Regions from separate parts of the Streptomyces sp. NBC_00005 genome, predicted to be linked through region 2. Evidence: riboswitches for the same ligand, from Rfam matches in the RefSeq annotation. Region 2 holds a riboswitch; each other region holds the start of a gene.
The links. A riboswitch is a leader RNA that binds a small molecule or an ion and turns the genes downstream of it on or off. The one in region 2 is predicted to bind cyclic di-AMP.
Positions count from the first base shown of each region.

Region 1: another riboswitch for cyclic di-AMP. It lies ahead of OG303_RS43635 (NlpC/P60 family protein); the one in region 2 lies ahead of OG303_RS10340 (peptidoglycan DD-metalloendopeptidase family protein).
Region 3: another riboswitch for cyclic di-AMP. It lies ahead of OG303_RS20685 (NlpC/P60 family protein); the one in region 2 lies ahead of OG303_RS10340 (peptidoglycan DD-metalloendopeptidase family protein).

Region 1 is NZ_CP108316.1:9,558,498-9,565,757, reverse strand. It holds gene OG303_RS43665 (MFS transporter) at 1-434, shown strand, start outside; gene OG303_RS43660 (TIGR03943 family putative permease subunit) at 469-1,197, opposite strand; gene OG303_RS43655 (permease) at 1,194-2,225, opposite strand; gene OG303_RS43650 (hypothetical protein) at 2,359-3,228, opposite strand; gene OG303_RS43645 (LysR family transcriptional regulator substrate-binding protein) at 3,292-4,071, opposite strand; gene OG303_RS43640 (DUF5997 family protein) at 4,130-4,534, shown strand; cyclic di-AMP (ydaO/yuaA leader) riboswitch at 4,748-4,922, shown strand; gene OG303_RS43635 (NlpC/P60 family protein) at 4,931-6,304, shown strand; gene OG303_RS43630 (LysR family transcriptional regulator) at 6,310-7,215, opposite strand.
Region 2 is NZ_CP108316.1:2,147,122-2,154,381, forward strand. It holds gene OG303_RS10320 (hypothetical protein) at 12-302, shown strand; gene OG303_RS10325 (TetR/AcrR family transcriptional regulator) at 348-968, shown strand; gene OG303_RS10330 (SGNH/GDSL hydrolase family protein) at 1,043-1,828, opposite strand; gene OG303_RS10335 (DUF6250 domain-containing protein) at 1,973-2,686, opposite strand; gene OG303_RS10340 (peptidoglycan DD-metalloendopeptidase family protein) at 2,859-3,782, opposite strand; cyclic di-AMP (ydaO/yuaA leader) riboswitch at 3,787-3,963, opposite strand; gene OG303_RS10345 (alpha-galactosidase) at 4,289-6,367, opposite strand; gene OG303_RS10350 (tyrosine-protein phosphatase) at 6,538-7,260, shown strand, end outside.
Region 3 is NZ_CP108316.1:4,530,702-4,537,961, forward strand. It holds gene pcrA (DNA helicase PcrA) at 1-494, opposite strand, end outside; gene OG303_RS20680 (ScyD/ScyE family protein) at 634-1,713, opposite strand; cyclic di-AMP (ydaO/yuaA leader) riboswitch at 1,992-2,145, shown strand; gene OG303_RS20685 (NlpC/P60 family protein) at 2,153-3,307, shown strand; gene OG303_RS20690 (tellurite resistance/C4-dicarboxylate transporter family protein) at 3,598-4,572, shown strand; gene OG303_RS20695 (hypothetical protein) at 4,550-4,903, opposite strand; gene OG303_RS20700 (NlpC/P60 family protein) at 5,320-6,369, shown strand; gene OG303_RS20705 (LuxR C-terminal-related transcriptional regulator) at 6,385-7,110, opposite strand; gene OG303_RS20710 (PspC domain-containing protein) at 7,110-7,260, opposite strand, start outside.

The sequences.
Region 1 (7,260 bases), 7.4 Mb from region 2:
CCGTCAACCGGGCGATCGACGCGTCGTACGGCGAGGTCACCGGCATCACGCAGACCATCCGCAACTACGCGGCGAGCATCGGCCTCGCGGTGTTCGGCACCCTGCTGACCCACCGGATGACCGACAACGTCGTGAACACGCTGGAGTCGCGCGGGATACCGTCCGGCGTCGCGAACGAGACGGCCCGGGGCATCGCGGAATCCATGACGGGCAACGCCGACACCCGCCAGCCGACCGGGAACGGTGCCGTCGCCGAAGCGACGCGGGACGCCATGTCCTCGATCCGCGCGGACTTCGCCCAGGCCAACCAATGGGTGTTCTACGGCATGGCAGTTGCCCTCGGCCTCGCGTACCTCTGCGCCCTGCGGCACCCCGGCGACCGCGCCACGGCAGCACCGGCCAAGGAGCAAGCCCCGCAGCCGGCGAGCCACTGACGCCGGTTGAAGTGCCGCGGTGCCGGTCGCCTCGTCACGAGGGTGTGAGCGGAAGGTCGTCCGTGTACGCGTTGACGGGCGGGTTGATGCGCTCCGTGCGGTGGATGTCGAGGGCCGCCGTCGCCGACTTCGTGCCGAGCGTGCCGCGGGGGTGCCAGGTTCCGGTGACGGCCACCCAGGTGTTGGCGGGCAGCACGGGAGTCCCGTACATCCGGACCTTGACCGACTGGGAGTCCGCCGCGCAGCAGGTGAAGATGATCCGGGTCAGATACCAGCCGGCGCCCTGCCCCGCCGGGGTAACGAAGCCGGTCATGCGGACGTTGCGGCCCTTGATGGCCTGTTCCGGGTCCTGCTGGACCCGGGCGGTGAAGTCCGTGAGGGTCATCGGCACGGGTGTGGTCGCGGGCAGCGGGTCGAACCGTTGTTCCTTCTGTACGGCCTTGTTGTTCGCGCGTGCGGCCGTGTACGCGCCGAGGGCGGGCGGAGCGTGGAGGAGCAGGCTGAGCGCGGGCAGGAAGAGCAGCCAGGCGATGCGGGGGACGGTGGAGTGGTCATGGCCGTGTGCGTGCCCGTGGTCTTCGGGTTCCGCGCGGTCGAGGGCCGCTCCCGCCATGCCCAGCAGCAGAAGCAGCACGCCGGAGGCGATGAGTACCGGACGTAGGCCTTCCTTGACGTAGCGCAGATAGAGGTCGCTGAACAGGGCGGCGTGCAGCAGGCCCAGGCCGGTGAGGACCAGCAGGAGGACTTGGACGTGGCGCTTCACAGCAGCGCGCCTCCGATCAGGACGCTGGCGACCACGGCCACGACCGTGGTCGCCGTGGAGAAGCGGAGCGCGAAGGCCCGCCCGAACGTGCCCGCCTGAAGAGCGATCAGCTTCAGGTCGACCATCGGGCCGACCACCATGAAGGCGAGCCGGGCGGTGGGCGAGAAGCCGGTGAGCGAGGCGGCGACGAAGGCGTCGGCCTCCGAGCAGACGGCGAGCAGGACGGCGAGCGCGGCCAGGAAGAGCACCGACAGCCAGGGCGAGCCGGAGAAGGTGTCGAGGACCGAGCTCGGCACGGCCACGTTGAAGGTGGCCGCGGCCATGGCGCCCAGTACCAGGAAGCCGCCGGCGTGCAGGAAGTCGTGCCGGAAGCCGAGGCGGAACTCCGCCCAGCGGCTGTGCCCCTGCCGATGGCCCGTGTGCCGCACGGCGGGGCGCAGCCATTCCTCACGTCCCAGCCAGAGCCACAGCCAGCCCATCGCGGCGGCGGTGACGAGGGACGCGAGCAGCCGGGCGGCGACCATGGCGGGGTTTCCCGGGAAGGCGACGGCCGTGGCGGTGAGCACGATCGGGTTGATCGCGGGCGCGGAGAGGAGGAAGGCGAAGGCCGCGGCCGGGGTGACACCGCGGCGGATCAGACTGTTCGCGACCGGCACCGAGGCGCACTCGCAGCCCGGCAGGACGACACCCGCGACACCGGCCACCGGGACGGCGAGCGCGGGACGCCTGGGCAGGATCCTGGTGAACAGGTCGGCCGGTACGAACGCGTTGATCGCCCCCGACAGGGCCGTGCCCAGGAGGAGGAAGGGCAGCGCCTGGACGGTGATGGCCAGGCAGACCGTGCGCCAGGCCGCGACAGCGGGGGCGTTCAGCCACCCGACGCCGGTGAGTGCGAGAACCGCCGCCGGGCCGGCCGCCGTCACGATGCCCGGCCAGGGCCGTCGGGTGGCGCGGCGTCTTGGCCGGCCGACCGGCGCGACGGTCGCCGTCTCTTCCGCCACGTCAACCATTTCATCCGTTTTTTGCATTTTTACTCCGGATGTCGGATTTCGTGGCGAAGATAAGCGAGGACCCCTCCCCTCACGGCGCGCACACGCCGCCACAGACGGATGAATGGACGGGACCCGGCACGCGCTTGACCATCCCGGGGGACAGTCCCGCTCAGCCGACCGCCACGTGATCGTCCGAGGACGGAGACTCGACCCTCGCCCCCGACGTCCCCCCGCGCCGCACGGGCAGGAGGGCGGGGACGGGCGGGCGCTTGCGGCCGCGGCCGTGGCAAAGGGCCAGGACGATCGCGGCGGCGACCGCGATCAGGTGCTCGCGTCCGGCCAGATTGGGTACGGCGATCGACTCCCACACCATCGACCCGCCGGTGAGCGTGAACACGATGGGCGCGCGCCGCACGACGGCGACATACGTGAACAGGCCCACGACGGCTGCGGACGGTCCCGTGTCCAGCACCTGCCCGATCTCGGGCGGCAGACCCAGTCCGCCCCAGCCCGGACCGAGCGCGATCATCACCCGCACCGTCAGGGTGCCGGCCAGCGTGGTGGCGTACGCGATGGCGAGTGTCCTGGCCCGGCCGAGCGCGAGTTCCGCCAGGGCGAACGCGAGGAACAGCTGCGTGATCCCCGCCCACACGGGCAGATCCAGGGCCGGGACGTACAGCGACACCGGCGTGCGCAGCAGGGCCAGCCACCACGGCAGGTCGGCCTTGACGCCGCCGAGGATCCGCACCACCACCGCACCGGTCGGCCGTTGCGCCAGCGCGTGGAAGAAGATGACACCGAAGGCGGCCACGAACGCCAGGGACAGCGCGGGCAGCCCACGACTCATGAGCTGCCGCACCGGATCGACCACGATGCCCTGCCACTCGCCCCGCAGCGTGCGCCCGACGAACGCCGCCGCCCACCACCATCCGCCGCGCGGCTGCCTGCGCCCCCGGTGGTCGACCGGGGCGCCCAACAGCCCGTCAGCGCGCAGCCTGTCCGCGACGCCGTCCGCGCACCGCATCCCCCTGCGAAGCAAAACTCCCCCTGACCAGGTAAAAGTGGCCCGTGCCGCACAGGGCGGCGCCACTCCACCCGAGGGCTACGCCCGGCGGCGAGGCTTCCTGCGCTTGGCGCCTTGGGAGACGCCGGATCCGGCACGCGGGTTGCGTCCCGCCGTCTTCCCGGCCGCCTTCCCCGCTGCGGGCTTGCGCCGGGCACCGGCCGTGTCGCCGGCCTTGCCCTTGGGCTCCGGCTCCGGCTCCGTCGCCTTGCGGCCCCGGGAGCTGTTGACCGTGCGGCCGCGGACGATCCCGATGAAGTCCTCGACCAACTCTGTGGTCGCCTCCTCGGGCCACGCCAGGGCGATGCTCGACTCGGGGGCGTCCACGAGCGGCCGGTACGTGAGGTCCTTGCGGTGGTGGAGGCGGGCCAGCGACTGGGGGACGACGAGGAGGCCGACGCCCGCCGCGACGAGTTCGACGGCGTCCTCGGTGGTGGCGGGGCGCTCGAAGGCGGGCTCGCCCGGCGGCCGGTCCCAGTCGAAGACGTCGTCGAGCGGGTGGAAGAGGACCTCGTCCGCGAGGTCCTCGACGCTCACCTCGTCCGCCGCTGTGATCACGTGGTCCTTGGGGACCACGACGACCGTCGTCTCCGTGTAGAGGGGGATGGCGCTGAAGTACGTACGGTCCACCGGCAGCCGCACGAGTCCCGCGTCGGCGCCACCGGCACGCAGCACGCCGGACACGTCGGGGCCCGGTACGGCGAGGAGGGTCAGCGGGATGTCGGGCAGGCGCTCGTTCCAGATCCGCACCCACTTGGCGGGCGTCGCCCCCGGGACGTACGCGAGCCGGAACGCTGGGGATGCTTCGGAGCCTGTCACCCGGCCAGGGTATCGGCCGTGGTCGGAGGTCCCGTCCCCGGTCGATACCCTGGACACCATGAAGTCGCACCAGACCACCCAGACGATGAAGCCCACCACGGCGGCGAAGAAGCTGGGTGTGTACCTCGAGGCCACCCCCGCCGAGTTCCGTGAGGGTGTCATCTCGCGCACCCAGCTCGACGAGCTCCAGGCCAACCCGCCCGAGTGGCTGCGTGAGCTGCGGGCCAACGGTCCGCACCCCCGTCCGGTGGTCGCGGCGAAGCTGGGCGTCTCCATCGCGGGTCTCGCCCGCGGCGGGGTCACCGAGGCCCTCACCACCGAGCAGATCGACGCCCTGAAGCAGGAGCAGCCCGAGTGGCTGCAGAAGGAGCGCGCCACCCAGGCCGAGGTCCGCAAGGAGACGGCCCGCATCAAGCAGCGGGACGCCGAGCGCGAGACCGAGAGCGACGGCCCGCGTTCCTGATCCCGTCCGCCCGCGTCCCCGAGCCCGTTCGACCGCGACTGTCGGTCGCCGTCCGGACTCACTCCGTGCACGAGACACCGATCTGACGGTGCATTACGACGAAGGTCACAAAAGCGTATCGGACATTCCGGCCTTCAACCTTCACACGGGGCGCACAAGTTGGCTAGCGTGGCATCAGGCCGCACGAGTCCCTCCGGCGAACCCCGCCGGGACGCGCGGCCTCCGCCGAGTCCGGTGCGCCCTCGTGGCAGCCGGAGCCGGGGACCCAACCGAACAATGGGGTGAATCGGCCCAACTGCCCTTCGGGGCAAGGGTCGTAGGGCATGCCTTCCGGAAATGACCGCCCGAACCCGACAGCTAACTCGGTAGGCGGAGTACGGAAGGAGTACGGCTCCCATGGCGCCGGAACGATCGTCGCGCCCCGGAGGCCTCGGCCTCCCAGGTGTGCGCAACTCCGCCCTCGCGACCGCTGCCCTCACCTCGGTGGCCCTGTTCTCGCAGACCGCCGACGCCGCACCGATGACAGGGGACGAGGGCCCCAGCCGCGAAGACGTCCGGCAGCGGGTGAGCAGCCTCTACGACCAGGCCGAGAGCGACACCGGCAACTTCAACTTCACCCGGGCCCAGTTACTGGGACCGCGGCCGCCCACCGCCCCGGGCAGTGATCGCAGGCGCTCGGACCCCGCTCTCGACGCCGTGTCCCGGCAGTGGTTCGACGGGGCGCGTGCGTCGCTGGGTCCGACGCTTCCGGCGGTACTGCCGGCCGACCGTATGCCGGCCCGCTCGGCCGAGCCCCGGCCGACGCGGCGTCCGGCGGAGCGCCCGTCGGGCAGCCGTCCCGGCCTGGAGCTGGAGGCGGCCGGCCGACCCATGGCCGAGCTGCCCGCCGCGGGGACCCGCCGTCCCGTGGCCGAGCTGACCGCCGGCCCCACGGCCGCGCTCCCCGCCGTACCGCAGCCCCGCCAGGAAGCCGTCCCGGCCCCGACCGCGGCCGCCCCCGAGTCGAAGCAGACCTTGCTGCGGAACTCCAAGCAGCAGAGCCAGCGCAAGATCGCGGCGGCCAGTGAGCTGCTGTACCGGTACACCGCCCGGCAGACCTCCCTGCCGCGCGCGGCCCTCGCGGCCCAGCAGCAGCCCCAGTTGGCCTGGCAGGATCCGGCCGACCAGGCTCGTCGTGCCGCCGAGGAGGCGTGGCGGCTGCAGCAGCCGACGGTTCTCGACATGGGCGCGCCCATGTCCGAGGAATGGCGCATGCGGCAGCCGAGCGTGCTCGACACCGGCGTACCCGCGGCCGAGGAATGGCGGTTCCAGCAGCCGAGCGTGCTCGACACCGGGGTGCCCGCGGTCGAGGAGTGGCGCATGCAGCCGAGCGTGCTCGACACCGGCGTACCCGCCTTGGAGACGCACGTCGGCACCAAGGCCGACCGGGCGATCGCCTTCGCCCGCGCGCAGATCGGCAGGCCGTGCCTGTGGGGTGCGGTCGGACCGGAGTCGTACGACAACGCCGGACTCACCCAGGCCGCCTGGAAGGCCTCCGGGGTCGCGCTGCCGCGCAGCACGTACGAGCAGGCGAGCACCGGCACGGTGATCCCGCTCGCGGAGAGCCGCCCCGGGGACCTGATCTTCTTCCACGACAACTTCAGCCACGTCGGCCTGTACACCGGCAACGGCATGATGATCCACGCGCCCGGCCCGGGCTCGGTCATCCGTGAGGAGTCGATCCACAACGCCGGGGAGGCGGCGATCCGCATCGCCGTGCGTCCCGCGTGAGGAGTTCAGGAACGCCGGTCGAGTCGTGACACCAGCAGCTCGGTGAACTGCGAGGCCGCCCACGGGAGTCGGCGGCCGAGCATCGTCTGGATCTGCGCCTCGCGCTGCCGGAAGACCGGGTGGTCGACCCGCACGTACGCGACGCCCTCGGCGGACGCGCCCTCGTCGAGGTCCCCGAGATCGCCGACGAGGGCGATGCCGCCGCCGGAGCGTACGAACTCGTACTGCGGGGCGAGCGCGTCGCAGACCAGTGCGGGACGCACCGTCAGTCCCTCCAACTGGACGCCGATGTCGAAGAGTTCGCGCTGACTGGTGCCCGCCGAGCCGAGCGCGAGCGGGTGGGCGCACAGCTCGGCCAGGGTGATCCGCTCCCGTCCGGCCAGCTCGTGGCCGGACGGGACGATCGCGGCCACCGGGATGACGACGGCGCACTCCACCCGCACGTCGTGCTGAGGGCCCATCGCATAGGTGGCGGCGACGTCCGCGACTCCCTCGGCCACCCGCCGGGTCGCCTCCTGGCGGGGCACGATGTCGAGGCGGAAGGTGACGTCCGGGTGCGCACGCCGGAAGGCGGCCAGCGCGCCCGGTACGACCCGCCGGCCGAACCCCTCCGAGCAGGCGACGGTGACGCTGCGGACGTCCGCGCCTCGTCCCGTGCGCAGTTCGTCGACGAGCGCCGCCGACTCGGCCTCGCTGCGGCGGGCGTGCGCCAGCAGCCGGGAGCCCGCGTCGGTCACGGTCATCCCGCGCGGGTGCCGGACGAAGAGCGGCACCCCGACCCCGGCCTCCAGCTTGGCGATCTGCCGGCTGATGGCCGACGGGGCGACGTTCAGCGTCTGGGCGGCCTCGCTGACGGATCCGGTCCGCGCGACCTCCAGGAAATACGTGAGGCTCACCGGCACCAGGTGCATTCCGCTCCCCTCGTCTCCCCCGTCGTGGTTTGCCGAGATTAGAAC
Region 2 (7,260 bases):
GGTCGGGCGCCATGACGGTCCAACTGTGTGTTCTGCTCTGGGCTCGGCCTGGTGCCGCCGAGGCGCTGGTCGCGTACGAGGACAAGGTCCTGGCGCTGCTCGGCGAGCATGGTGGCCGGATCGTGCAGCGCGCCCGGGCCGACGGCGCCGACGGCCGGCCGGACGAGATCCAGCTGATCGAGTTCGTCTCACAGGCGGGCTACGACGGCTTCATGGGCGACGAGCGGCGCACCGCTCTGTCCGGCGAGCGCGACGCGGCGATCGCGCGAACCGATCTCTACCCCGTGGAACTCGCCAAGTAGTGCCCTCACCCGGCACCATCAGCGGCGACGCAATAGGGTGACCGCGTGGCGAGAGTGCGGTTGAGCGTGGCCGAGCGGCGTGAGGAGTTGCTGCGGGCCGCCATCGAACAGATCGAGGCGCGGGGCGTGGCGGCGGTAAGGATCGCCGACGTCGCGTCGGCGCTCGGCGTGAGCAACGCGCTGGTGCTGTACCACTTCTCCACCAAGGAGAAGCTGGTCGCCGCCGCGTTCACCTTCGCGGCCGAGGACGACCTCGGGCAGCTGCGCAAACTGCTGGGCCGCCGCACGACGGCACTGCGGCGGCTGCGGTCGGCGGTGCGCTGGTACGCGCCGACGGGCACTGCCAAGGGCTGGCGCCTGTGGATCGAGGGCTGGGCGGCGGCGCTGCGCGAGCCCGCGCTGCAGGAGGTCACCCGCGACCTCGACAAGCAGTGGAAGGCGGCGATCGCCGAGGTCGTCGCGGAGGGCGTGGCCGCGGGCGAGTTCCGCTGCCCGGACCCGCACGGCGCGGCCCTGCGCCTGACGGCCCTGCTCGACGGCCTCGCCGTACAGATGACGTCGTACGCCGGCGCGGTGTCGCGCGCACGCGCGCAGGAATGGGTGGACGAGGCGCTGGCGCGGGAACTGGGGCTGGAGCGGGCCGCCTTGACGGCTTCGGAGCGCTGAGCCCCCGCTCGACGCGGGGGCTCATGCCATCAGAGCGCTCTCAACCCAACGAACGGCCCATCCTCCAGCGGCAGTCAAGCCACCGAAGAGATCCGCATCTTGATGTCGTCCGGCGACAGAGCGCCCTTCGCCGTGACGTGGTCCCCGGAGGACTCGCCCCGCAGCCGCCGTCCGATCCACGGCACCAGGTACTCGCGCGCCCAGTGCACATCGTCCCGGCGGACCTCGAGGGTGCCGCGCGGCGGGAGCGGTGGCCAGGGCTGGTCCGGGTCGGCCGGAACCTCCAGGCCGAGGACCTGTCCGGCGCGGAGCGCCACGCGCGTGTGCCCCTCGGGCGAGAGGTGGAGCCGGTCGCCGTCCCAGGCCCTGCGGTCCTGGACGGTCTTCAGGGACCACAGGTCGAGCACGGGACAGCCGTACCGGTCGGCGATGGCCCGGACATGACCGTTGTAGGTGGCGATCTTGCCGCGCAGGTGCTTGAGCACGGGGACGCCACGGGTGTCGAAGCCGGTCGTCACCATGACGGTGCCGACGGAATCGGTGAGCCGGACGAGCGCCCGCTCGAAGCGCTCGGCGACCTCGTCGGGGTCGGTTCCGGGCCGGATGATGTCGTTGCCGCCCGCACAGAAGGAGACCAGGTCCGGCGCCAGTTCGATGGCCTGCGGGACCTGGTCCTCCACGATCTGGTCGAGCAGCTTGCCGCGCACGGCGAGGTTGGTGTAGCCGAAGTCGCCCTCGGGTTGCCGGTCCGCGAGAAGCACCGCGAACCGGTCGGCCCAGCCGACGAACGCCCCGTCGGGGCCGGGGTCGCCAACGCCCTCGGTGAAGCTGTCCCCCACCGCAACGTACGACCCGATCACTGATCTGCTGTCACTCTTCGAATCGTCTGCCACGTCGGCCATGATTCACCTTCGAATGTGACCTACGCGACCGTAAGCAGGGGTTGACTGGCGGTGAGATAAGCCACTCCTAAAGTGTTCGCCAAGCCCGGAATAACTGTTCGATCAGCGCTGTTGAGCGGTCAACCGCCAGACCCTGAAGTCGGCGATCCGGAAGTGGCTCCACGTGGTCCGGAACGCGAAGTGCCCGTTCCTGTACGGCTCCGGGTCGCTGTAGTCGAAGACGAGCCGTCCGTTGTTCCACCAGCGGACCGTCGAGCCGTCGGAGACGATACGGACGCGGTTGGGCTCGTTCGCGACGAGCAGCGGCTCCGTGTAGTCGTAGATCAGCGGCCGGACCCCGGCCTGGCCGACGTAACGGCGCAGCCGGGTCGTGGTGTTGTAGTTGGCGCCGTAGCCCGCGTAGTAGGTCGTGAGGTAGTCGTACCCGTCCAGGGCCCCGTCCCGCGGGGTGGCGAAGAGGTCGTCCGGGGAGCGGGCGTCGGTGGCGTTCCAGAAGTTGTTGAGGTCGGAGACGCGGTCGTTGGCGCCGCCCTCGGAGACGGGCGTGGCGGTGTACTCGAGGACGTACGGCCCTTCGAGCCGCTCCCTGAACCAAACGGTGGCACCGCTCGGCACGTCGACCTCCAGGACCCCGCGGGACGCGGTGACCCTGCCACCGTCCTGGAGTTCGGTCACCCACTGGTGGAGGCCGTGACGGAAGTCGTCGTGGGCGACGAGGCGTCCGCGGCCGGACGCGTTCGCCGTCGCGGCGGGGGCGAGGGTCGCCAGGGCGGCACCGGCGGCCAGTGCTCCGAAAGCTCTGCGCGTGGTCGTCACGTCGGAGGACCCCTTCTGCGGTAGAAGCGCTAGAAAGCGCTTGCATCACGGACGGGGATCACTGTGCCGTCCGCACCCCGCGCTGTCGACACCCCGGACACACCGAAGGCCGGACCCGGGGATCGGGGTCCGGCCTTCGGCAGCGTGTCAGGCAGGTGGTTCTGAGGGGGCGTCAGCCGACGGCGACGCCCTTCGAGCGGAGGTAGGCGACCGGGTCCACGTCGGAGCCGTAGTCCGGCGTGGTGCGGATCTCGAAGTGCAGGTGCGGGCCGGTCACGTTGCCGGTCGCGCCGGAGAGGCCGATCTGCTGGCCCTCGGTCACGGTCTGGCCGGCCGAAACGGAGAGCTGGGAAAGGTGGCCGTACTGCGCGTAGTAGCCGTCGGCGAGCTTGATGACGACCTGGTTGCCGTACGCGCCGCCCCAGCCCGCGGAGACGACCGTGCCCGCGCCAACGGCCTTGAGGGACGTGCCGGTCGGGACCACGAAGTCCACGCCGGTGTGGTACCCGCTGGACCACATGCTGCCGGCCACGTGGTAGCCGGTGCCGATGGTGGCACCGGTCACCGGGAGGGTGAAGCCGGTGGAGTCGGAGGCCTGCGTGGCGGCCGTCTGGTTCGAGGAATTCGAGGAATTCGACGAAGCGGACGTCTTCGAGGCGGACGAAGAGGAAGGCGAGGACGAGGACTTGGCGGTGCTCGCCGGGGCCTTCTTGCCGATCGAGAGCTTCAGGCCCGGGTGGATCAGGGACGGGTCGTCGCCGACGGCCCGTCGATTGTCCGAGTAGAGCTTCTTCCAGCCGCCGGCGACGTGCTGCTCGTCGGCGATCTTCGCGAGGTAATCGCCTGCCCGCACCGAATAGGTCCGTGCACCCGCCTTGTTCGCGGCGCTCTTCTTCTCGGCGGCCGGAAGGGACTGGACGGTCTTTTCCGAAACCGACTGGGAAACGGACTGAGAAACGGACTGCGCTGTGCTGGCATGGGCGCCGGTAGCACCTATGAGTGGAAGAGCGAGTGCGGCGCCACCGGTTCCGGCGACGGCGATGGTGCGGGTGAAGCGCTGGGGCTTCGGGCGGCGGTGCTTACCCTTGGCGGGCATGGCGAATTCCTCTCCGGCGCCTACGAGGTGAGCTGTCGGGTGCGGGCTGGAGATGCCCGGCCGCGCTGCACGCGGCTTTACCCCTAGCCGTTCCGGAGACCGGAACAGGCGGTAAGTCCTGTGGGTCCCCCGCTCCTGCCGTTCACGGGTGAGTTGTGCGGATTCCGGGCGGCGGCAGGATTGGGCGTCCGTCCGGATTGGTGGCGAACGTAAGCGACCGGGACGCAAAGGGACAAGCGACGGTTCCCTATGAATCCGTTTCTGTAGATCCCCTGAGAAAATTCCCGGTCACCCTGCGTGAATTCCGAGGGCGCCGCCTCACCCAAATCCCCATGTAAAGCACGTGAATTACGTGGACATGACGGGCCACGCACGGTCACGAATATGACGCTCCTCACGCACCCTCACCCCAGGACTCCCTATTCCGGAGCGAGTTGGAGCGAAGGCATGCGAAGGCAACTGAACAGGACTGAATCCCAACCAAGATACCAATTCGGACAGAACACTCAGATGCGACGCAGGCGGAAAACTGCGGCGTCGAGGTCGCCACGCAATCCGGTACGCAGTCCGTGATGCAGCAGTACGGCACCTCTGTGAACTTCGCCCGTTTCACGGCATTCATACGAGGCTGTCGGGTCGAGGCCGCGCAGTCGCAGCGCCGGAACGGGTTCGCCGTAGCTCTGCGCCTGGAGCCAGGCGAGGACGACCGCCTCGTCCCCGCGCACGTACTGCACCGCACTCAGCCCGCCCCGCGGAGACCGCAGCCGATAGAGGTCCCCGTGCTGCACGAGCGGCCGGATCTCTTTGTAGAGCCCCACCCACCCACCGGCCTCGGCGAGCTCCTCCTCGGTCCACCGGGTGAGGTCCCCGCCGACCCCGAGCACGCCGGCCATGGCACTCACGAACCGGAAGCGCAGCGAGCTGACCCGGTCGTTGAGCTGGGTGTTGGGGCTGTCGGTGACCCAGGCGGCCATCACGCGCGCGGGGTGGATCTGGCTGAAGCCGTGCTGGATGGCGAGCCGGTCGAGCGGGTCGGTGTTGTCGGAGGTCCACACCTGGTCCGTACGGCTCAGGACGCCGAGGTCGATACGGCCGCCGCCGCCCGAGCAGGATTCGAAGGCGACGCCCGGGTGGGCCGCCCGCAGGCGGTCCAACAGCGCGTAGAACCCGCGGACATGGTCGACCCAGAGCCGCTGCGGGTAGGGCTCGCCGGGCCAGCCCGCGTCGGTGAAGCAGCGGTTGAAGTCCCACTTCACGTAGTCGATCGGGGCACTGGAAAGGAGCGCGTCGAGCTGCCCCCAGAGGTACTCCTGAACGTCCTCCCGGGCCAGGTTCAGTACGAGCTGATTACGGAACTCCGTCCGCTTTCGTCCCGATTGGAACTGCACCCAGTCGGGATGGGCGCGGTAGAGATCGCTGTCCGGATTGACCATCTCGGGCTCGACCCAGATGCCGAACTGCATGCCGAGGGCGTGCACATAGTCGGCGAGGGGCTTGAGGCCGTTCGGGAAGCGGTCCGGGTTGACCGTCCAGTCGCCGAGTCCGGCCCGGTCGCTGACGCGCTTCCCGAACCAGCCGTCGTCGACCACGAACAGCTCGACACCGATCGCCGCGGCCCGCCGGGCGAGCGTCCCCTGCTGCTCCTCGGAGATGTCGAACTCCGTGGCCTCCCAGGAGTTGAACAGCACCGGCCGGTCCCGGTCCGCGTCCGGGACGACGTACGCGCGCTGGTAGGCGTGCCAGGCGCGGCTCGCACCGCCGAAGCCGCCGTCGCTCCACAGGCCGGCGAAGACGGGGGTCGTGTACGACTCCCCCGCCTCCAGGCGCAGCAGCCCGGAGTCGTCGTATCCGGCACCGCCGGTGATCTGCACGCGCGCGTCCGGGAGTTGTGCCACCGCGATCCGCCAGGAACCCGACCAGCCGAGAGCGCAGCCGTAGACCTCGCCGCGCTCCTCGGTCGCGTCGGTGTCGAGCGCGACCCACGGCAGGTGCTGATGCCCGGTGTGGCCGCGACGGCTGCCGATGATCTTCTCACCGTAGGTGAGAGGGGACGCGGTCAGCCGGGACTCGGCGGCCCAGCGCCCGTGCAGCTGCGACAGCCGCCAGTCCTCCCGGTCGGGCAGCGTCCAGACGGCGGAGTCGGCCCGCAGCAGCTCCAGGGCGGACCCCTCGTTGTCGAGGGTCACCCAGCGTTCTACGACGTCGTGTCGCATCCGGTAGTGGAGCGTGACCGTCAGCCCGCCGTCACGGAAACGCAGGCGCAGCTCGCCGTCGTCCCCGCCCTCGACGTCGTACGCCTCGAAGTGCCACTCGGTGCCGCGCCGCTCGTCGGTGCGCACCGACAGGGCGGGCCGTGCGAAGCGGGGTCCGCCCTCGACCGGGTACTCCTCGCGCCCGTCGAGCGGGGCCTCGAAGGGCCGGTAGTCGGGCAGCGGGCGGACGGCGAGGGCCTCGGCGTCCGCGAGCGCGATCCGCGGCCCCCAGTGCAGGTGCAGGAGCTCGTCCGCCTCGGTGAGGTGGACGGCGTAACTGCTGGTCGTCCCGGAGAGGAGCCAGGTACGGCCGTTGTCGGAGATCTCCAGCATCAAGGCCTCACACATCCGAACAGGTGCGATCAATGACCAACATCATCAAGGGCCGTGGGGCCTGTCGGCAACGCCTGTGGACAACTCATTGCCCAAGGAATCCATGTCGTATCGTCGAGAGCGTGCCCGCCGACGAGCCGCGCCGGCGGGGCGGACTGGGAGGAGCCCCCGTGACGCAGCAGATCCCGTCGACCGAGCCCGAGCTGGCCGGAGTCCGCAACTTCCGCGATGTGGGTGGACTTCCGACCGTGGACGGACGGCGGGTGCGGCACGGAGTGCTGTTCCGCAGCGGCCACCTCGCACACGCGACCCAGGAGGACGCCGCCTTCCTCAGCTCCCTGGGGCTGCACACGATCTTCGACTTCCGCAACGCGGCCGACCAGAAGCTGGAAGGGCCCGACGTCGAGCTGCCGGGCGTGCGCAATGTGAACCTGCCCCTGAGCGACCCGGCGGACGGCTCCGAGTTCTGGAAGATGGTCCGCGACGGCGAGATCGACCAGCTGCGCGCGATCCTCGACGACGGCAAGGCCGCGAACCGCATGATCGTCTCGTACCGCACGATCATCAAAGAGCGCACCGGCGAGCACGCGCGCGTGCTGCGCTCGCTCGCCGACGACAGCGTGCCCGCACTGATGCACTGCGCGGCGGGCAAGGACCGCGCGGGCCTGTCCATAGCCGTGACGCTGCTCGCCCTGGGCGTCGAGCGCGAGGCGATCGTCGCGGACTACCTGGAGTCCAACGCCAAGCACCGCCGCTACAAGGTGCACCGCAGCAGCAGCTCCGCCGCCGGTTACTCCCCCGAGGTCATGGAACTGCTCAGCCCCCTCTTCGAGGCGCGCGCCGAGTATCTGACGGCGGCCTTCGAGACGATCGGGGAGACGTGGGGCGACGTC
Region 3 (7,260 bases), 2.4 Mb from region 2:
CTCTCCCGGCGCAGGATGCGCACGCACGCGCTGTGGAAGGTCATCACCCACATCGCGTTCGCGCGCGGGCCGACGAGCTGCTCGACGCGCTCCTTCATCTCGCCCGCGGCCTTGTTGGTGAAGGTGATCGCGAGGATCTGACCCGGATGCACGTTCCGAGCGCCGAGCAGGTGGGCGATGCGGTGGGTGAGGACGCGGGTCTTGCCGGAGCCGGCGCCCGCCACGATGAGCAGCGGGGCGCCGGAGTGGACGACGGCCGCGCGCTGGTTCTCGTTCAGCCCGTCCAGGAGCGCGGCCGGGTCGATCGCCGGGCGTGGGGCGCCGTCGCGGTAGTAGGCGTCCCGGTCCGGTGGCGCGTCGAACTTCCCACCGAACAGATCGTCCGGAACCGGCTCCGGTACGTGATCGTCCTCGGGCGGAGGCGGTGGTTCCTCCGCATGGCCGCGCGGGGCCTGGAGGTCCGCCAGGAAGCTGTCGTCAAAGAGGCTGCTCATCGCCTTCCGAGTCTAGGGCGCCCCACTGACAGCCCGCCGCCGCCCTGAGAACATCGCCGGAATCTTCAGGCCTGACGAGCCTGCCGGGCCGGCCTCCCGGGCCTGACGGACCCGATCGGCCCGGCGGACCCGACGGTCCTCAGAAGCCGCTGATCCGCCAGATCTGGCCGCCCGGCGTCTTCTTGCCCTCCAGGACCGTGCCGTCGCGGTCCGCGATCGACCAGGCCGAGACATAGACCTTGCCGTTGCTCGGGTCCACGGCGACGCCCGCCGGGAACGGCACCTTCACGTTCGTACGCCTGCCGTCCGAGACCTTGGTCACGACGCCGGCGAAGAGCTGGCTGACGTACAGGTCTCCGTCGTCGTTGAAGGCGATGCCCGTGATCGCGCCGAAGCCGGACTTCCAGCCGAGGATCTTGCCGCTCCCGGGGTCGACCCTCCACACGCGCGCGGTGGGCTTCGACGGCTCGCCGTTCAGCTCGCCGACGTAGAGCTTGCCGTCGGGGCCGAGGGCCAGGGACGTCGGGACGGCCTCGTGCTTGTCGTGGTCCTTGAAGACCGTGAACGGGCGGGCCCTGCCGTTCCTGGACACCACGACGAGGTCGTTGCCGGCCGCGTCCGCGACGATCCTGCGGCCGTCGGGGAGGGCGAGGACGGCGTACGGGTTGGAGTCGACGGCCGTCTTGTGCGGGTTGTACTTGAGTTCTACGGCGGAGATGTCGGCGGCGATCCTCGCCCTGCCCCGGTCGATGGACAGGAGCTTGCCGAGTTTGTTCCAGGGCGGGGTGGTGGGCACGCCGGCCTCCGGCGGGGCCCAGGTCTCCACGCCCCAGACCTGGCCATGGCGGGCCGAGACGCCGTTCAGGCCCACCGCGAAGCCGCCGTCGGGCGCGCCCGCGGAGGGCAGGCCGTCGACCAGGCGGTGGCGCTTCCAGGCGCCCCCGTCCCGGTAGACCTTGCTGACCGCGGCCGACAGGCCGATGCAGGTCGGGCCCTCGGGTCCCTGGCCCAGGCACTTCTTGCCGCCGCGGCCGGCCTCGGCGACGTACAGGCGACCGTGGTCGTAGGAGAGCTGGCGCGGATTGTCGAGGCCCTTGGCTATCACGCGGATCTCCGGCTTGCCGCCGGAGTGTCCGCCGGTGGCGCTCGCGGGAGCGATGCCCGCGGTGGCGGCCAGGGCGACCGATGTACCGATGACGAATGCCGTGCGCTTTCTCATGCCGTACCCCCTCACCCGCCGCAGCACCTGACCGCGGCTGGCTGGAAGTTAGCGCCCGGAAGCGGGCGGACGTCGCCACTCCGGTCAAAATACGCACATATCTACGCAGATCATTCCGGAAGGACCACGTCGCGCGACGTTCTGACCAGAGGTCACGAAAATGTATCGGGCATATCGAACATCAACCTTCACAGGGGCCACACGAGTTGGCTACCGTTCCAGGCATGCCGCACGACCCCCACCGGCGAACGTCGCCGGGCCGCGCGGCTTCCGTCGAGTCCGGGTCGCCGCCGCGCATCCGGAGCCGGGGACCCACCGATCCCGGGGTGAATCGGTTCAGCTCCCTTTCGGGGCAAGGACCGTAGGGCAACCCTTCCGAACCACCCGCCCGAACCCGACAGCTAACTCGGTAGGCGGAACGTGGAAGGAGTCGCCTCCCTTGGCGTCGCACCGCAAGTCGCGTCCCGCTGGTACGCGCGTAGCAGGCATACGCACCCCCGCCCTCGCCACGGCCGCCCTCACGTCCGTGGCCCTGCTGTCCCAGACGGCCAACGCCGCCCCGTCGACCGACGGCAAGCCGAGTCTCGAGGAAGTCGAGAAGAAGGTCGACGACCTCTACCGCCAGGCTGAGTCGGCGACCGAGAAGTACAACGCGACCAAAGAGAAGACCACCAAGCAGCGCAAGCGCGTCGACACCCTCCTCGACGACGTGGCCAAGCGCACCCAGAAGCTCAACGAGGTGCGGGACGAGCTCGGTTCCTTCGCCGCCGCCCAGTACCGGACCGGTGCCTCCGAGCCCGACACGGCGACCTTCCTGCTCGCCGACTCCCCGCAGGACTACTTCGACCAGACGCAGCTGATGGGACGGCTGACCTCCCGTCAGAAGGGCGCGGTCGACGACTACGTCGCCGAGCAGTCCGCGACGATGAAGAAGCGTCAGGAGGCCACCAAGAGCCTCGAGACGCTTACCGAGTCGCAGAGCGACCTGCGGACGGCCAAGTCCACGGTGCAGACGAAGCTCTCCGACGCGCGCGAGCTGCTGTCGAAGCTGACCGCCGAGGAGAAGGCGCGGCTCGCGGCGATCGAGAAGAAGAAGGAGCAGGAGGCCGCGCGCAAGGCCGCGGAGCTGGCCGAGCAGCAGGCGGCCGAGCAGAAGGCCAAGGAGGAGGCCGCGGCCCAGGAGAGCGGCTCCTCGTCGGACTCGGGCAGCACCTCCACCACCGACTCCTCGTACGCCACCAAGGCGGCCAAGGCGCTCGCCTTCGCCCGCGCGCAGATCGGCAAGCCGTACGTCTGGGGCGCCACAGGACCCGGCTCCTACGACTGCTCCGGCCTCACCCAGGCTGCCTGGAAGGCCGCGGGAGTCACCCTCCCGCGCACCACCTACGACCAGGTGAACGCCGGCACCACGGTCTCCCTCGCCGACGCGCAGCCCGGCGACCTGATCTTCTTCTACGACGACATCAGCCACGTCGGCATCTACATCGGCAACGGCATGATGATCCACGCCCCGAAGCCTGGCGCGTACGTCCGCGAGGAGTCGGTCTACTACGCCGGCGAGTCGATCATCCACAGCGTGGTGCGGCCGGCCTGAGACGCCGGAGGAGCGATGCACGCGCGCGTGCGTCGGAGGGCCGATGCACGCGCGCGTGCGGGCACCTCGTGACGCACGCGCGCGTGAAGGCAGTTCGTGACGCACGCGCGCGTAAAAGGGCCGTTTTCGCTGACGCCCACGACCGCACGCCGAGGGGGCGCCTCGCACCCGGGTGAGGTGTGCGGCTCCTGCCTCACGCCCTCCCCCTTGCCCCGCGCCCGCGCGTATTTCGCCCCACCCACGCGCGTGCCCCACGCTCAACACGCACCGCGCTCCTTAGCATCGGCCCCATGCCCGACCCAACCTCCCTCCGCGCCTGGTGGGCGCAGCGTTCGCCGGCGGCCGGAGCCGCCGTGATGGCGACCGGCATCGTGTCGGTCGGGCTGCATCTGACGGGGTACGAGGTGCTGTCGAAGGTCGCCCTGGTCCTGACCTGTGTCGCGTGGGTGGCGCTGGCGGCGGAATTCGGCGTGCGTCTGGTGTGGGAGCGGGAGAGGTGGCGGGCGGAGGCCGGGACGCCGGGGGCGCTCACCGCCGTCGCGGCGACCGCCGTGCTCGGGACCCGGTTCTCCGCCCTCGGCCGGCAGACCCTCGCCGAGGCCCTGCTCGCACTGGCGGCCGTGCTGTGGCCGGGGCTGCTCGTCGAGGTCGTACGGCACTGGCGCCGGCGTATGCCCGGCTCGGTGTTCCTGTGCTGCGTGGCCACCCAGGGGCTCGCCGTGCTCGGCGCCACGCTCGCCGGGGCCGAGGCGGTGGCGTGGCTCGCGCACGCGGCGCTCGTGCTGTTCTGGCTCGGGCTCGTTCTCTACGGCTTCGCGCTGGCCCGCTTCGACCTGCGCCAGGTGACGGAGGGGCACGGGGACCACTGGGTGGCGGGCGGCGTGCTCGCCATCTCGGCGCTCGCCGGATCGAAGCTCGTCGCCGCGGACAGTGCGCGCCTGTATCTGTGGAACGACGACGACCGCGACGTTCTGCGCGCCGTCACCGTGGCCCTGCTCGTGCTCGACCTGGCCTGGTACGCCGTACTGCTCGTCGCGGAGGCGGTCCGGCCGCGGCTCGGCTACGACGCGCGCCGCTGGGCGACCGTGTTCCCGTTGGGGATGACGGCGGCGGCCGCGCTGTCCGTCGCCGCCGCCCTCGACGTCCCCTCGCTCGAGGGACCCGGGCAGGTGCTGCTGTGGATCGCGGTGGCGGCGTGGGTGGCCGTCGCCGCGGGGGCCGTCGCGGCAGGCCGCGCCGGCATCAGGTCCACAGCACCGCGATGAAGATGTTGGCCGTGGTGAGCAGGCCCACCAGCCCGAACAGGCTCTTGTCGACCTTCTCGTCGTCCCGCTTCACGTAGACCAGACCGAGGATCACGATCAGCAGGGCCAGCTTCAGGCCGATCTTGATGTTGTTGACGTGCTGGTCGTCGGCCTGGTTGAGGCCGACCAGGATCGCGCCGGTGACCAGCATCGTCAACGCGCCGTGCAGCATCGCCGGGACGAAGCGGGCCTCGCCGCGGCCCATCGCCTTCATCTGGGTGAGGAAGCCGCCGAGCAGCGAGGCGATGCCGATGATGTGCAGGCCGACGAAGAGATGGATGAGTACGTCCATGAGGCCGGAGCTTAAACAGGGGCGCACGGGGCGTCCGACACCGGGCCACCCTTCATGGGCTGATCTTGCATATATGCGGCCCATAGCACTCCGTCACTCACCCGTGTCCCGGAACCGTCACATCGGTCAGCGCACTGCGCGAAGTCGTCGGCACGAGTCGCGGATCACGGTCGTATACGGTCACCCGGCGATCCGCTCGCGGCACTTCCGCACAACGCGTTACCGAGCCGACACCGTCAGGTTTAGCGTCCTCCACCAGGTGACCGGCTCCCCACCGCCGCCCGGGCCAGGGGCGGCAGTCGGACACCACCGCCGAGAAGGTCCGGCGGCGGCCCGCTCCCCCTGTGCGGGCCGCCGCCGGACGCGTAAGCCGTCCCCCACGACGAGGCGGTCGTACGAAAGGACGTGCAGTCCACGTGGCAGCGCACCGCAAGCCCAGCCGGCGCTCGCTCAACGGCAGTTCGGCCCGGACCGCGTTCACGATCGCCTTGGCGGGCGCGGCGACCGCGACGGGCTTCGACGGGACCGGACACGCCGAACCGGAGCTGACTCCGGCGCAGGTCAAGGCCAAGGTGGACAAGCTGTACCAGGAGGCGGAGGTCGCCACCGAGAAGTACAACGGGGCGAAGGAGAAGGCGGACGCGGCCGAGCGGCGGCTGTCGACCCTGCGGGACGAGGCGGCGCGCAGGACGGACAAGCTCAACTCGGCGCGGGACGCGCTGGGTTCGATGGCCGCGGCGCAGTATCGCGACGGCGGTCTCGACCCCGCGCTGCAACTCGCGCTGTCGGACGACCCCGACCACTACCTCGAGGGTGCCGAGTTCGTCGACCGGGCGGGCACCCGACAGGCGGCGGCCGTCACGGGCGTACGCAAACAACTGCGGGAGATCGAGCAGTTGCGCGGCGCCGCGCGCGTCGAACTGGCCTCACTGAAGGCGCGGCAGGCGGAGCTGAAGCGGGACAAGAAGGCGATCACCGGGAAGCTGGACGCTGCGCGGCAGCTGATGTCCTCGCTGTCGCCCGAGGAGCGCGCCGGGCTCGGGGACTCGGGCCGCGCCTCACGGTCCGGCACGGGTGGCCGGGACGACCTCGGGTCCGCCACCGCCGAGGCATCCAACTCCCGTGCCGCGGCGGCCGTCTCGTACGCGTACGCCAAGCTCGGCAGCCCCTATGTGTGGGGCGCGACCGGACCGGACTCCTTCGACTGCTCGGGCCTCGTCCAGGCCGCCTACCGCTCCGCCGGCATCTCGCTGCCCCGCACGACCTACGCCCAGATCGACGCGGGCCGTCGTGTCTCGCGCTCCGAACTGGCCCCGGGCGACCTCGTGTTCTTCTACTCCGGCATCAGCCACGTCGGCATCTACGTCGGCAACGGGCAGATGATCCACGCCCCGAACCCGTCGGCGCCGGTGCGGCTGGCGCCGATCGACGAGATGCCGTTCGCCGGCGCCGCCCGGGTGGGGTGAGCGTCGGACAGGCTGTCAGACCAGCCGCCGAGCGGTCGCCCACCGAGTCAGCTCGTGCCGGTTGGACAACTGCAACTTCCGCAGGACCGCCGAGACATGGGACTCGACCGTCTTCACGGAGATGAAGAGCTGCTTGGCGATCTCCTTGTACGCGTATCCGCGCGCGATGAGCCGCAGCACCTCCCGCTCCCGCTGGGTGAGGCGGTCCAGGTCCTCGTCGACCGGCGGAGCGTCGGTGGAGGCGAAGGCGTCGAGGACGAAACCGGCCAGGCGCGGCGAGAAGACGGCGTCGCCCTCCTGGACGCGGAAGATGGAGTTGACGAGGTCCGTGCCGGTGATCGTCTTGGTGACGTAGCCGCGCGCACCGCCCCGGATCACGCCGATCACGTCCTCCGCCGCGTCCGACACGGACAGCGCGAGGAAGCGGACGGGCTGCTCGGCGTCGGCCATCAACGGGGCGCAGCGGCGCAGGACTTCGACCCCGCCGCCGCCCGGGAGGTGGACGTCGAGGAGGACGACCTCGGGGCGGGTCGCGGTGATGACCGTGACCGCCTGGTCGACGTCCGCTGCCTCGCCGACGACCTCCACGCCGGTCTGCGCGGTCTGGCCGATCTCGGCCTGTACGCCGGTACGGAACATGCGGTGGTCGTCGACGAGGACCACGCGCACGTGCCGCTCGCCCGCGCCGCCGTCGGCGGCCGGCTCGGTAGGCTCCGTGTTCGCCTCGGTCGGGTCGCTCATCACGTCTTCTCCGCCCTCTCCATCTCCAGCTCGACCTCCGTGCCGCCGTCCGGCACCGCGCGCAGCCGCGCCGTGCCGCCGTTGCGCTCCATGCGGCCGATGATCGATTCTCTGACGCCCATGCGGTCGGCGGGTATCGAGTCCGGGTCG